4 regions of the Streptomyces sp. NPDC051684 genome follow, and region 3 is predicted to be linked to each of the others. Evidence: riboswitches for the same ligand, from Rfam matches in the RefSeq annotation. Region 3 holds a riboswitch; each other region holds the start of a gene.
What was found. A riboswitch is a leader RNA that binds a small molecule or an ion and turns the genes downstream of it on or off. The one in region 3 is predicted to bind thiamine pyrophosphate.
Positions count from the first base shown of each region.

Region 1: linked by a shared signal. The riboswitch ahead of thiO (glycine oxidase ThiO) and the one ahead of ACIA8D_RS19885 (purine-cytosine permease family protein) in region 3 are both predicted to bind thiamine pyrophosphate.
Region 2: linked by a shared signal. The riboswitch ahead of ACIA8D_RS03550 (thiamine ABC transporter substrate binding subunit) and the one ahead of ACIA8D_RS19885 (purine-cytosine permease family protein) in region 3 are both predicted to bind thiamine pyrophosphate.
Region 4: linked by a shared signal. The riboswitch ahead of thiC (phosphomethylpyrimidine synthase ThiC) and the one ahead of ACIA8D_RS19885 (purine-cytosine permease family protein) in region 3 are both predicted to bind thiamine pyrophosphate.

Region 1 covers NZ_JBITCS010000018.1:23,343-26,753, forward strand. The annotation lists gene pknB (Stk1 family PASTA domain-containing Ser/Thr kinase) at 1-11, opposite strand, end outside; gene ACIA8D_RS22165 (thiazole synthase) at 149-961, opposite strand; gene thiS (sulfur carrier protein ThiS) at 969-1,169, opposite strand; gene thiO (glycine oxidase ThiO) at 1,166-2,353, opposite strand; TPP riboswitch at 2,351-2,464, opposite strand; gene ACIA8D_RS22180 (hypothetical protein) at 2,517-2,864, shown strand; gene ACIA8D_RS22185 (NAD(P)/FAD-dependent oxidoreductase) at 2,985-3,411, shown strand, end outside.
Region 2 covers NZ_JBITCS010000002.1:226,554-229,964, reverse strand. The annotation lists gene ACIA8D_RS03555 (ABC transporter permease) at 1-957, opposite strand, end outside; gene ACIA8D_RS03550 (thiamine ABC transporter substrate binding subunit) at 933-1,988, opposite strand; TPP riboswitch at 2,101-2,206, opposite strand; gene rlmN (23S rRNA (adenine(2503)-C(2))-methyltransferase RlmN) at 2,245-3,351, opposite strand.
Region 3 covers NZ_JBITCS010000015.1:149,226-152,636, reverse strand. The annotation lists gene ACIA8D_RS19885 (purine-cytosine permease family protein) at 1-1,256, opposite strand, end outside; TPP riboswitch at 1,246-1,341, opposite strand; gene ACIA8D_RS19880 (family 2B encapsulin nanocompartment shell protein) at 1,755-3,182, shown strand; gene ACIA8D_RS19875 (family 2 encapsulin nanocompartment cargo protein terpene cyclase) at 3,236-3,411, shown strand, end outside.
Region 4 covers NZ_JBITCS010000003.1:201,631-205,041, forward strand. The annotation lists gene thiC (phosphomethylpyrimidine synthase ThiC) at 1-1,276, opposite strand, end outside; TPP riboswitch at 1,269-1,440, opposite strand; gene ACIA8D_RS05180 (YibE/F family protein) at 1,512-2,846, shown strand; gene ACIA8D_RS05185 (SsgA family sporulation/cell division regulator) at 2,956-3,411, opposite strand, start outside.

The DNA of each region.
Region 1 (3,411 bases), on a different contig from region 3:
GTCGTGTCCACGCAGGCGAGTGTACGAGGAGTGACCGACACCCGGACTCCGTGCCGTGAGGCCGGTGCCGTACTGCAGCAGAGCTGTGACCACCATCAAGCCCCGCCGGCGTTTGAGGCGCGGGGTCCGGATCGGAGCCCCGAGACCGTCACACGGTGCGGGCCGCCGAGAACGCCGGGCGCTCCGGATCAAGCACCGCCCGCCCCTCCGAAGGAGAAGACGCCTCCGCGAAGTGCCGCTTCGGAATCCGCCCCGCCCGATACGCGAAGCGACCCGCCTCCACCGCGTGCCGCATGCCCTCGGCCATGAGGACGGGCTCCTGTGCGCGGGTCACCGCCGAGGCGAGCATCACACCCGCGCAGCCGAGTTCCATGGCGAGAGTCACATCGGAGGCGGTGCCGGCGCCCGCGTCCAGGATCACCGGTACGCGCGCGTGCTCGGTGATCAGCTGGAAGTTGTGCGGGTTGCGGATGCCGAGCCCGGAGCCGATGGGGGAGCCGAGCGGCATGATTGCCGCGCAGCCGACGTCCTCCAGCTTGCGGGCCAGGACCGGGTCGTCGTTCGTGTACGGCAGGACCGTGAAGCCGTCGTCCACCAGCGTCTCCGCCGCGTCGAGCAACTCGATCGGATCGGGCAGCAGGGTGCGCTCGTCGGCGATCACCTCCAGCTTCACCAGGTCCGTACCGAGCGCCTCGCGCGCGAGGCGGGCCGTCAGGACGGCCTCTCCCGCGGTGAAGCAGCCCGCCGTGTTCGGCAGCACCCGGATGTTCAGCTTCTCCAGGACGGAGAGGACCGAGCCGTGCACGTTCGCGTTCACGCGGCGCATCGCCACGGTGGTGAGTTCGGTTCCGGAGGCCACCAGGGAGCGCTCCAGGACGTCGAGGCTGGGTGCCCCTCCCGTGCCCATGATCAGGCGGGAGGAGTACGACTCGCCCCCGAGGACGAAAGTGTCGTCGGCCATGGACGGTTCAGCCTCCTTGGACGGCCGTGAGGACCTCGACGCGGTCTCCTTCGGAGAGCGCCGTGGCGGGCCATTGGGTGCGGGGGACGACGGTCTCGTTGAGCGCGGCGGCGACGCCCTGGGGTGCGGTGGTGAGCGTGGTGACCAGCAGGTCGAGCGTGGTGCCCGCGGTCACCGTGCGCGGCTCGCCGTTGACGTGGACGTTCATGCGGGCTGCTCCACGAGGGCTGTGCCGAAGCGCTTCGGCGTGAACGGGCGGGCCTCTTCCGGAAGTTCACCGGTGGTCAGGGCGTGCGCCATGGTGTCGCCGGTGATCGGCGTCAGGAGCACGCCGTTGCGGTAGTGCCCTGTCGCCAGGAGGAGGCCCGGCAGGGCGGTCGGCCCCAGGAGCGGGGCGTTGTCGGGGGAGCCGGGGCGCAGGCCCGCGCGGGTCTCGGTGAGCGGCAGTTCGGTGATGCCGGGGACGAGTTCGTGGGCGTCCCGCAGGAGTTCGTAGACGCCGCCCGCGGTGACCGTGGTGTCCCAGCCGAGTTCCTCGCTGGTGGCGCCCACCACCAGTTCGCCGTTGACGCGCGGCACCAGGTAGAGGTTGCCGCCGCGGACGACCGCCCGGACCGTGCGGCTGAGGAAGGGCGCGTACCGCTTCGGCACCGTCAGGCGCAGCACCTGGCCCTTGACGGGGCGCACCGGCGGGAGCACCGCGTCGGGCACGCCCGCGAGCTGTCCGCCGCGGCTGCCGGCCGCCAGGACCACCTGGCCCGCGGCGAGTTCGGTGCCGTCGGCGAGGACTGCGCCGCGCGCCCGGTCGCGGACGACACGCAGCCGTTCGGCCCACGACCGGTGGAAGATCACGCCGGAGCGCTCGCAGGCCGTCACGAGGGCGCTCGCGAGCCTTCTCGGGTCGATCTGGTGGTCCCCGTCGACCCGCAGTCCGCCGCGCACGCCGGGCGCGAGCATCGGTTCGAGGCGGCGGCAGTCGCGGCCCGAGAGCCACTCGGCCTCGAGCCCCGACTTCGTCTGCAGCGCGTGCAGTTCACGGAGGTGGGCGCGGTCGTCCGCGTCGAGCGCGACCGCGAGCGTGCCGCAGGCGCGGTAGCCGAGGTCCTGCCCGGTGGCCTCGGACAGCTCGGCCGCGAAGTCCGGGTAGCGGCGCGCGGACTCCAGGTTGAGGCCGAGCAACGTCTGCTCGCCGTGGTGCAGTTCGGTGACGGCGGCCAGCATTCCGGCCGCCACCTGGGCGGCCCCGCCGCCGGGCTCGGGGTCCGCGACCGCGACGGAAAGATCGCGCTGCGCGGCCCGCCAGGCGGTGACCAGACCGATGATGCCGCCACCGACGACGAGGACGTCGCAGGTGTGCGTGTGGTGCGAATGAACGGATGGCGTCGACGACATGGGCGTCAAGCCCCTCCCTTCGCCGGTATGACCCGGATCAGGTTCGTACGGTCGAAGGCCGCTCCAGCCTCCCTCTCAGCCCGCTGCGTACGGGCTCCCGCGAGTGCTCTACGTTGGCCACCCTAGCCGTTGACCACACCCTCCAGTAAGGGAGTACCGACCCGTGGCCCGATCTCTCGAAGGTCTCTTGATGTCTCCCGTCGCCGACCAGGCCCCGGGCCAGGTGGGCACGAGCACCCGCTTCGCCTACCAGGAGGAGGACGGCCTCGTTTCGGCCGCCTACGTGGGCGGTGATGTGGTGCAGGGTCACCTCGTGGGGACGCGCACGGGCGACCGGCTCGACTTCCGTTACGTGCAGTTGAAGACCGACGGGACGACCGCCTCCGGGCACTGTGTCTCGCTCGTGTCCGAGCTCCCGGACGGCCGGGTGCGCCTCGACGAGACCTGGGAGTGGGAGTCGCAGGAGGGCAGCGGAACCAGCGCGGTCGAGGAACTGCTCGACCAGGAGTGAGTCCGGCGGCGCCGACCTTCCTCTTGATCGGTAAACCGCCGACGCGTGTGCAGGACGTCACGGCCCGGGAGTGGCCCGCACCGCTGACCGCGGCAAGATCGGGTGCCTAAGGTTGATCCCGTGAGTGAGCAGCGGAGCGGGAGCGGAGCGCCTTCGGGGCAGCGGAACGTCGTCATCGTGGGCGCGGGCATGGCCGGAGTGCAGACCGCCGTGGCGCTGCGCGAACAGGGCTTCACCGGCGCGGTCACCCTGCTCGGTGCCGAGCCCCACCAGCCGTACGACCGGCCACCGCTGTCCAAGGCGGTGCTGCTCGGCAAGGCCGAGGGCTCGGCCTTCGACGTGGACTTCGAGGCGCTCGGCGTCTCCCTGGAGCTGGGCCGCGAGGTGACCGGGCTGCGGCCCGGCGACCATGAGCTGGACACCGCCGAGGGACCGGTCCCGTACGACGTGCTGGTCGTCGCGACCGGCGCCGAGCCGGTCCAGTTGCCGGGGGGCGCGGGGGCGGCCCCCGGTGTGCATCTGCTGCGCACGCTCGACGACGCCGAGC
Region 2 (3,411 bases), on a different contig from region 3:
GACGAGCACCCCGAGCGGCAGCACGATCAGCAGCGCGACGGACACCAGCACGCCGCTCAGCAGCGCCCACTGCCCGCCCCCGCGCGGCCTGCGCGCCGTGTGCGCCGCGTCGACGAGCCGCAACGCGCTCTCCCGCCGCCGCACGGTCCACGCGTGCACACCGAGAATCAGCCCGACGGCGACGAACTGCACGATGGTGAGCACGGCGGCGGTCGACAGGTCAAAAATCTGCGCGGTCTGCCGATAGATCTCGACCTCAAGCGTCGAGAACCCGGGCCCGCCCAGAATCTGCACCACACCGAACGACGTGAACGTGAACAGGAACACCATCAGCGCGGCAGCCGCGACGGCGGGCCCGAGCGCCGGCAGCGTCACCTTCCGCCAGGCCGCGAACCGCGAGGCGCCGAGCATCCGCGCGGCCTCCTCCTGCCGCGGATCGAGCTGCGCCCACAGCCCACCCACGGTCCGCACCACGACCGCGTAATTGAAGAACACATGCGCGAGCAGAATCGCCCACACCGTCGTGTCGAGCCGCACGCCCCACAGCTCGTCGAGCAGCCCGCCGTTCCCTACGAGCGCGAGAAACGCGGTGCCGACGACAACGGTCGGCAGCACGAACGGCACCGTCACGACGGCCCGCAGCACTTGCTTGCCCGGGAACTCGAACCGCGCGAAGACATACGCCCCCGGCAGCGCGAGCAGCAGCGTCAGCGCGGTCGACGCGAGCGCCTGCCAGACGGTGAACCACAGCACGTGCCGGATGTCGGACTGCCCGAGCACATCCAGGATCCGCCCGACCTGCCAGCCGCCGTCGACGTGCAGCCCGCGCTCGACGATCGCGACGACCGGATAGGCGAAGAACAGCCCGAAGAACACGACGGGCAGGACCATGAGCCCAAGCCGCGCCGCGTTCCCGTTTCTTCTCCCGACGGCTACTTCAGTACGAGCGACGTCCACGACTTCACCCAGTCGTCCCGGTTGTCCGCGATCTTGCGCGGGCTCATGGTCTCGGGGTCGTCGATCTTCACCGCGTACTTGGTGTAGTCGGCGGGGGCGGTGGCGTTCTTGGTCACCGGATCGACGAACATGTTGAGCGGCATGTCCTCCTGGAACTTCTTGGAGATCAAGAAGTCGAGCAGCGCCTTGCCGCCCTTCTCGTTCTGCGCCCCGTTCAGCAGCCCCGCGAACTCGACCTGCTGGAAGCAGGTCCCCTTCGCGACCCCGACCGGCGAGGTCTTCGGCTGGGGATCGGCGAACACGGCCTCGGCGGGCGGCGAGGACGCGTACGACACGACGAGCGGCCGCTCGCCCCCCGCCTTCCTGCCACCGGCGCTCCCGCTGAACTCCTCGTTGTACGCCTGGTCCCAGCCGTCGACGACCTTGAGCCCGTTGGCCTTGAGCTTCTTCCAGTACGGCTGCCAGCCGTCGTCGCCGTACTTCGCGGCGGACCCGAGCAGGAAGCCGAGCCCCGGCGACGAGGTGGCCGCGTTCTCCGAGACCAGCAGGTTCTTGTACGCGGGCTTGGCAAGGTCCGCGAAGGAGGCCGGGGGCGCGAGGTCGTGCTTCTTGAAGTACGCCTTGTCGTAGTTGACGCAGAGCGACCCGGTATCGACGGGGGTCACCCGGTTCTTACCCTTGTCGAGCCGGTACGCGCCCTTCACCTCGTCCTCCAGCCCCTTGGCCTTGTACGAGGAGAAGATCCCGTTGTCGAGCGCCCGCGAGAGCAAGGTGTTGTCGACGCCGAAGAGGACGTCGCCCTGCGGATTGTTCTTGGACAGGATCGCCTTGTTGACGGCCTCGCCGGCGTCCCCGTCCTTGAGGACCTTGACCCGGTACCCGGACTTCTTCTCGAAGTCCTTCAGTACGCCCTTGGAGACGGCCCACGAGTCATGACTCACGAGGGTCACCGTCCTGGAGTCCCCGCCGGCGGCACCGGAGCCACCACCGGAGGACCCGCACGCGGACAGCGTGACGAGCCCGAGCCCCATGACCACGGCGACGTACGCCTTCTTGCTCACTTGAATTCCTCCTGGGCGTGACCAGGAGAAGACGCGGCCCTGCCCGGAGCCCCTTCGCGGGGCCCCGGGCAGGGCGCAACAGCTTGAGTGGTGTCCGAACTTCCTACCCAGAATGACCTGGGCAAGGTCCAGAGGGTCTGCGGCCGATGCCGCACTCTCAGCGCTGTGGCGCTCCCCTGTCGGAATGCAGATGGAGTTGTGGTGTATCGAACTGACAGTCGCCAGGCTACCGCTCGGTGGCCGCCAGCTGTCCACAGGCTCCGTCGATCTCCTGGCCACGGGTGTCCCGGATGGTGACCGGAACGCCGTGCGCGGCGATCGCGTCGACGAAGGCCTTCTCGTCCTCGGGCCGCGAGGCGGTCCACTTCGAACCCGGGGTCGGGTTCAACGGGATCAGGTTCACATGCACGGGCTTGCCCTTGAGCATCCGCCCGAGCCGGTCACCACGCCACGCCTGGTCGTTGATGTCCCGGATGAGCGCGTACTCGATCGACAGCCGGCGCCCGGACTTCGCGGCGTACTCGAACCCGGAGTCGAGCACCTCGCGCACGTTCCACCGCGTATTGACGGGTACGAGGGTGTCGCGCAGCTCGTCGTCGGGCGCGTGCAACGAGATCGCGAGCCGGCACTTCAGCCCCTCGTCGGTGAACCGGTTGATGGCCGGCACGAGCCCGACCGTCGACACGGTGATGCCGCGCTGGCTGAGCCCGAGCCCGTCCGGCTCCGGGTCCGTGAGCGCGCGGATGGCCTGGATGACCCGCTTGTAGTTGGCGAGCGGCTCGCCCATGCCCATGAACACGATGTTGGAGAGCCGGGCCGGGCCTCCGGGAATCTCCCCGTCCCTGAGGGCGCGCATCCCATCAACAATCTGATGCACGATCTCGCCGGTCGACAGGTTCCGGTCGAGCCCGGCCTGGCCGGTGGCACAGAACGGGCAGTTCATGCCGCACCCGGCCTGCGACGAGATACACATCGTCACCCGGTCCGGATACCGCATGAGCACGCTCTCCACGAGCGTCCCGTCGAACAGCTTCCACAGCGTCTTGCGCGTCGTGTCGCTGTCGGTCGACAGATGCCGCACGACGGTCATCAGCTCCGGCAGCAACGCCTCCCGCAGCTTCTCGCGCGACCCCGCGGGGATGTCGGTCCACTCCGCGGGGTCGTGCGCGAACCGCGCGAAGTAGTGCTGCGAGAGCTGCTTGGCGCGAAACGGCTTCTCACCGATCGCGGCAACGGCTTCCTTCCGCTCAACAGGCGAAAGATCAGCAAGGTGCCGCGGCGGCTTCTTGGCTCCGCGGGGGGCGACGAACGTGAGTTCTCCGGGCTTAGGCATAGCCCATCCAGTGTCGCAGATGCGGAGGGGTGACCTTGCGCCGTTGTCTGGGACGGCCCT
Region 3 (3,411 bases):
AAGGCCGCCGCGAAGGCCAGCAGCGCCGGCCACGCGGGCTGCCGTCGCCCGCGCTCGACGGCGAGGTCGAGCGGCGCCCCGGCACGTTCCCTGGCCCGGGCGCCCCAGTCGACGAGGACGATCGCGACGAAGCCGGGGATCCAGTACCCGACGAACAGCAGCACATTCTGGAAGCGCGCCGTGGTGTCCGCGGCGTGCATCCACAGCACGAGCGGGAAGCCGAGGACGGCGGCGAGGGCGGCGGCCACCGGCCTCGGTATGCGCACGCCGATGGTCTGGAGGGCGAGGGAGCCGCTGTAGTCGTTCATGGCGTTGCTGCACAGCGCGGCCAGCGCCACGGCGAGCAGTCCGAACCCGCCGAGCACTCCCCCGCCGAGTATCTCGTCGACCCCGGCCGCCGTCTGGTCGGTGAGCACGGAGGCGCCCCACAGGCCGAGCGCCTGCACGGCCACGAAGGACACCAGCAGGCCGAGCAGGGTGTACCAGAACATGCGGGTACGGGAGGTGGCGGCGGGCAGGTAGCGGCTGAAGTCGCTGGCGTACGGCGCCCAGGACAGGCTGAGGCTCAGCGCGATGGTGCTGGTCAGGACGAACGCGCCGACGCGGTCGGCGCCGTGCACGGAGCCGTGGGCCGCCGGGTGCACGCCGTCGAGCATCCGCCAGGCGATGAGCGCGAAGGCGGCGCCGAGCACGAAGGTCATGACGATCTGAAGCCGGTGGATGGCCTCGTAGCCGAGGACGCCGAGCAGTCCCTGGGCGCACAGCATGACGAGGACGCCGGCCCAGAACGGCCAGCCCAGCAGCCGGGCCAGCGCGTCGCCGCCGAACAGGCCGATCAGCGCGTCCCACGCGATGGACGACAGCCACTGCAGCACTCCGGGCAGCGCGACGCCGCGCCCGAACGCGAGCCCGGCCAGCGGGAGTTGCCCCGCGCCGGTCCGGCTCCCCCACGTCCCCAGGTATGCGGTCGGCACCGCTCCGATCAGGGTGCCCAGCACGACGGCGGCGAGCGCGGTGGCGAAGTCGAGTCCGAGGGCGATGCCGACGGTGCCGGTGAAGACACCGGTCATCGTCAGGTTCGGGGCGAACCACACGGTGAACAGGCGTCCGGCCCCGCCGTAGCGGTTGCCTTCGGGGACCGGTTCGATGCCGCGCCCCTCGATGCCGAGGTCGCCGGGTGCGGCGGGCATGCGCCCATCGAAGGCGCCGCTGTCGTGGTCGGCAGGCAGGCCGCTGGAAACATGCGTCACAGGCATGAGACATCCCTCCGCCAGTGCGAACTGGTTCAGGTTCGACGGGTGTGTTCTCAGCCCTCTGTGCGGGGCACCCCGTGTCCGGTTATCGCCGCCAGCCTAACGCGGTGGCGTGCGGTGACGCACGGGTGGGTTCCGCTTGCACCGCGGTCCCCTACCCCGACCGGCGCGGTGTCCGCAATGAGGACCTCTGTGACCGCTGGCCGACTTCCATCGGTTTCGCGGGGCCGCGGCGCCCGCCCGCCGCGTGACATCGGGGTCGGTGGCCGCTCGGACACGGCGGGCAAACGGGCCGAGATCCGTCGGTCGCCGGGCAAACACCGGCCGGGCTTGATCATCGCATCGAGTTAATGTCGCCGGCTTTCCTTGGCCGGGCGGGTGAGAGGGCCCTTACGGTGATTCTGGTTCTGGACGTATTCCCACCGAATTGCTCACCTTTCCTACTTCTGCCCCGTCACAACGGGCATGCGTGCTTTCGCCCGACCAAGGAGAGCTCATCCGATGACCGTTGACTCGACCGACTCGACCACCCCGGACACCGTGTCGGTGCCGCCGCAGCAGACCAGCCTCGGCACGGCGGCCGCCCGCAATCTCGCCACCACCACCAAGTCCGCCCCGCAGATGCAGGAGATCACCTCGCGGTGGCTGCTGCGGATGCTGCCCTGGGTGGAGACCAAGGGCGGCGTCTACCGGGTCAACCGCCGCCTGACCTACACCGTCGGCGACGGCACCATCGAGTTCATCCAGGACGGCGGCGACGTCCGTGTGATCCCCCGCGAACTCGGTGAACTGGCCCTGCTGCGCGGCTTCGACGACGTCGAGGTGCTGACCGCCATCGCCGACCGGTGCGTACAGCGCGACTTCCGGGCCGGCGAGACGCTGGTCGAGCGCGGGGCACCGGCGGACAAGCTCCACCTGATCGCCCACGGCCGCATCAACCAGTTCTCCGAGGGCGAGTACGGCGACGAGGTCGCGCTCGACGTCCTGGCCGACGGCGACCGCTTCGGCGACTACGCGCTCCTCGACGAGGACGCCCGCTGGGAGCAGACCGTGGTCGCCGAGACCTCGGGCACCCTGCTCACCCTCTCGCGCGCCGACTTCGCGTCCGTGGTGTCCTCGGCGCCGCCCCTTCAGGAGCACATCGAGGAGTTCAAGTCACTCGCCGGCCGAGGCCAGAACCACCGCGGCGAGGCGGAGATCCCGATGTCGGCGGGGCACGTGGGCGAGCACGAACTGCCCGGCGCGTTCGTCGACTACGAGGCGAAGCCGCGCGAGTACGAGCTCTCGGCGGCCCAGACGATCCTGCGGGTGCACACCAGGGTCGCCGACCTCTACAACGAGCCGATGAACCAGACGAAGGAGCAACTGCGGCTCACCGTCGAGGCGTTGCGCGAGCGTCAGGAGCACGAGCTCGTCAACAACCGGGAGTTCGGCCTGCTCCACAACGCCGACTTCAAGCAGCGCATCCAGACACACTCCGGCCCGCCCACGCCCGACGACCTCGACGAGCTGCTCTGTCGCCGCCGCGGCTCGAAGTTCTTCCTGGCGCACCCGCGCACCATCGCGGCGATGGGGCGCGAGTTCAACGCGCGCGGCCTGTACCCCGACCACGTCGACCTCGGCGGCCAGCAGGTCCCCGCCTGGCGCGGGGTGCCGATCCTGCCCTGCAACAAGATCCCGGTCACCAAGGAGCGGACCAGCTCGATCCTCTGCATGCGTACCGGCGAGGACAACCAGGGTGTCATCGGCCTGCACCAGACCGGTCTGCCGGACGAGTACGAGCCGGGGCTCTCGGTCCGTTTCATGGGCGTCGACGAGCAGGCCATCACCAAGTACCTCGTCAGCACCTACTACTCCGCCGCGATCCTCGTGCCGGACGCGGTCGGTGTGCTGGAGAACGTGCAGATCGGCCGCTGGCCCAGCAGGTAACGGGCCGGGACCCCGGCCGCTCACCCCACCAAGGAGCCCTCAAGGAGACATGGATGCCCCCGCCTGAGCCGACACCTCTGCAGTCGAGCCTGCCGGAAGCGGTCTCCCGCTTCGGGGCGCAGGTCCTGGCCGACGCCGCGGCCCGCGCCCGCGACATCGGCGCCGTCACGGGCGGCCCGCCGCGCGTGCCCTCGCAGGCCGCCGAGGCACCGGCTGTCGAGGCCCGCGT
Region 4 (3,411 bases), on a different contig from region 3:
TGGTCAGCGGGCCGAGCGTGTAGAACGGCGCCTCCTCGCAGATCTCCTGCTGGAGGTCGATGTTCTCCTTGATCTTGTGCATCGGGACGTGGCCCGGGCCCTCGATCATCGTCTGCACGTTGTGGCGCTTGGCGATGGAGTTCAGCTCGCCGAGCGTCCTCAGCTCCGCGAACTGCGCCTCGTCGTTGGCGTCCGCGATGCAGCCGGGGCGCAGTCCGTCGCCGAGCGAGTACGTGACGTCGTAGGTCGCGAGGATCTCGCAGAGCTCCTCGAAGTTCTCGTAGAGGAAGCTCTCCTTGTGGTGCGCGAGGCACCACGCGGCCATGATCGAGCCGCCGCGCGAGACGATGCCGGTCTTGCGGTCGGCGGTCATCGGGACGTACGGGAGGCGGACTCCCGCGTGGACCGTCATGTAGTCCACGCCCTGCTCGGCCTGCTCGATGATCGTGTCCTTGTAGACCTCCCAGGACAGCTCCTCGGCCTTGCCGTCGACCTTTTCGAGGGCCTGGTAGAGCGGCACGGTGCCGATCGGCACGGGGGAGTTGCGCAGCAACCACTCGCGCGTGGTGTGGATGTTGCGGCCGGTGGAGAGGTCCATGACCGTGTCGGCGCCCCACTTGGTCGCCCAGGTCATCTTGTCCACCTCCTCCTCGATGGAGGAGGTGACGGCGGAATTGCCGATGTTGGCGTTGACCTTCACCAGGAATCGCTTGCCGATGATCATCGGCTCGATCTCCGGGTGATTGACGTTCGCGGGCAGCACGGCCCGGCCCGCCGCGATCTCGTCCCGTACGACGTCGGGGGCGACGTTCTCCCGGATGGCCACGTACTCCATCTCCGGGGTGATCTCCCCCCGGCGTGCGTACGCGAGTTGACTCACGGCCTGCCCGTTGCGGCCCCGGCGCGGCTGACGCGGGCGGCCGGGGAAGACCGCGTCGAGATTGCGCAGGCCGCCGCGCGGCGACGTGTGCTTGATGCCGTCGTCCTCGGGACGGACGGGGCGGCCCGCGTACTCTTCGGTGTCGCCGCGGGCGATGATCCAGTTCTCCCGCAGCGGTGCGAGGCCGCGGCGGACATCCGTGTCGACGGTCGGGTCGGTGTACGGACCTGAGGTGTCGTACAGCGTCACCGACTGCCCATTGGTGAGGTGCACTTGACGGACCGGCACCTGGAGGTCGGGGCGCGAGCCCCTGATGTACCCCTTGTGCCAGCCGATGGACTGGCCGGCCTCCTCGGTCGAGCTGGAGGCAGGCGTGTGTGCGTCCGTTGTGGTCATGAGACCTACTCCCTACGCCGGCATTACCCGGTAACAGGTTCAGCGGTCGACGCAGCGATATCCGTCCCCTGGTCACGCACTTCCACGCTGTTTCACGTGAAACGCGCTGGGACGAAGGTCAGCGCCCTCTCAGCCCGGTGCTCCGAGCTCCCGCGATGGCAAAAGCGCCTCCACGCTAACGTGATCCACGCCGCGTTGAACAGAGGGCCCCCTCCGTTCTTGCGATGATCTGGCGGTGACCACCAGCCAGCAGCCCCCCGCTCCGCCGTCCCACCCGCCGCATGGGCACTCCCACAGCCACGGTCCAGCGGCGCCAGTCTCGCGGCACCTGCGCAAAGTGATCGCGGCCGTCCTGATCCCGTTCTCGGTCGCGGTCGTCGTGGGCCTCGCGGTGCTCTGGCCGGGCGGCGCACCGCCGCACGAGCGCAGCGGGGTCGGCTTCGACCGACAGACGCAGCAGGCCACGGTCACCCGGGTCGAGAAGGTCGACTGCTCGTCCGTGCACGCCCAGGGGCAGAGCCCCACCGGGGACCCCACGGCGCAACAGGGCACCACCGGCGAGCAGAAAACCAGTGGCACCTGCGAGAACGCGACGATCCGGATCGACAGCGGCAAGGACGAGGGCCGTACGTTCACCGAGGTCGTCCAGCCGGATTCGCCGCGGCAGTTGCACGAGGGCCAGAAGGTGATCGCCGCGTACGCGCCGGACGCACCGAAGGAGCTTCAGTACTCGGTCACCGATGTGAACCGCAAGGTGCCGATGGTGCTGCTGGCCGGGATCTTCGCCCTGGCCGTGGTCGTGGTGGGCCGGATGCGCGGCGTCATGGCACTGGTCGCGCTCGCGGTCAGCTTTATGGTGCTGACCTTCTTCATCCTGCCCGCGATTCTGCAGGGGTCGAACCCTCTCGTCGTCGCGGTGGTCGGGGCCAGCGCGATCATGCTGATCGCGCTCTACATGTGTCACGGCCTGACGGCCAGAACCTCCGTCGCCGTGCTCGGCACCCTGGTCTCTCTGCTGCTGATCGGCCTGTTGGGCTCGCTGTTCATCGGCTGGGCGGCCCTGACGGGCAACACCGACGACAACACAGGGCTGATCCACGGCCTGTACCCGGACATCGACATGAGCGGTCTGCTGCTCGCCGGCGTCATCATCGGTTCGCTCGGCGTGCTCGACGATGTGACGGTCACCCAGACCTCCGCCGTATGGGAGCTGCACGAGGCGAACCCGACGCTGGGCCGGCGTGCCCTGTACCGGGCGGCGATCCGCATCGGGCGCGACCACATCGCGTCGGTCGTCAACACGCTCGTGCTGGCCTACGCGGGCGCCGCGCTGCCCCTGCTGCTGCTCTTCTCGATCGCGCAGAGCAGTGTCGCCGACGTGGCCAACAGCGAGCTGGTGGCCGAGGAGATCGTGCGTACGCTGGTCGGCTCGATCGGCCTCGTCGCCTCGGTGCCGGTGACCACCGCACTGGCCGCGCTCGTCGTGTCCGCCGACCGCCCGGAGCGGGGGCCCGTGAAGGCCGCTCCCGCTCCTGGACGTGGTGGCGGAGGCCGGCGGCGCAAACGCTGAATGGCGCGGAACTGCTCGGGTGCACCGCGCTGCTGAAGCGTTACGTCTGGTCCGGTGTCGTACAAACCATCTGGTGTGGCCGTCTGCTGTTGTGCGAGCCGATGGGGAGTCAGCCCGCGCTCTGCTCCTCGGCGAGGATCCGGTCGAGCGCCTCGTCGAGGTCGGACTCGAAGTCCGCGCCCGTTTCTTCCTGGCCGAGCGGAACGAGCTTGTCCGTCCGGTCGAGGAACGCGACGAGCGGTGCGACCCCTGCCCTGAACAGCGCCTGGTCCGCACCGACCTGAAGCCTGATGTGCACCTCTCCCGGCATCTCGCCGACCGCGCCGCCCACCCGCTCCACCGGTGTGACCTGTACGTCTCCTTCGCCACTGGCCCCGTTGACCCCGTCGACGAGGAGCTCCCGGCCGAACGCCCAGGTCACGGGCGCGTCTCCGGGGAGATGGAAGGTCAGCCGCACCGCATACGGATCGGTGGACTCGTACCGGAGCTCCACCGGAATGCGGAACGAGAGCTCCTCGGAAACGAGGAAGCTCATCATGACCTCTGCTTGAACTGCTTGTACCGA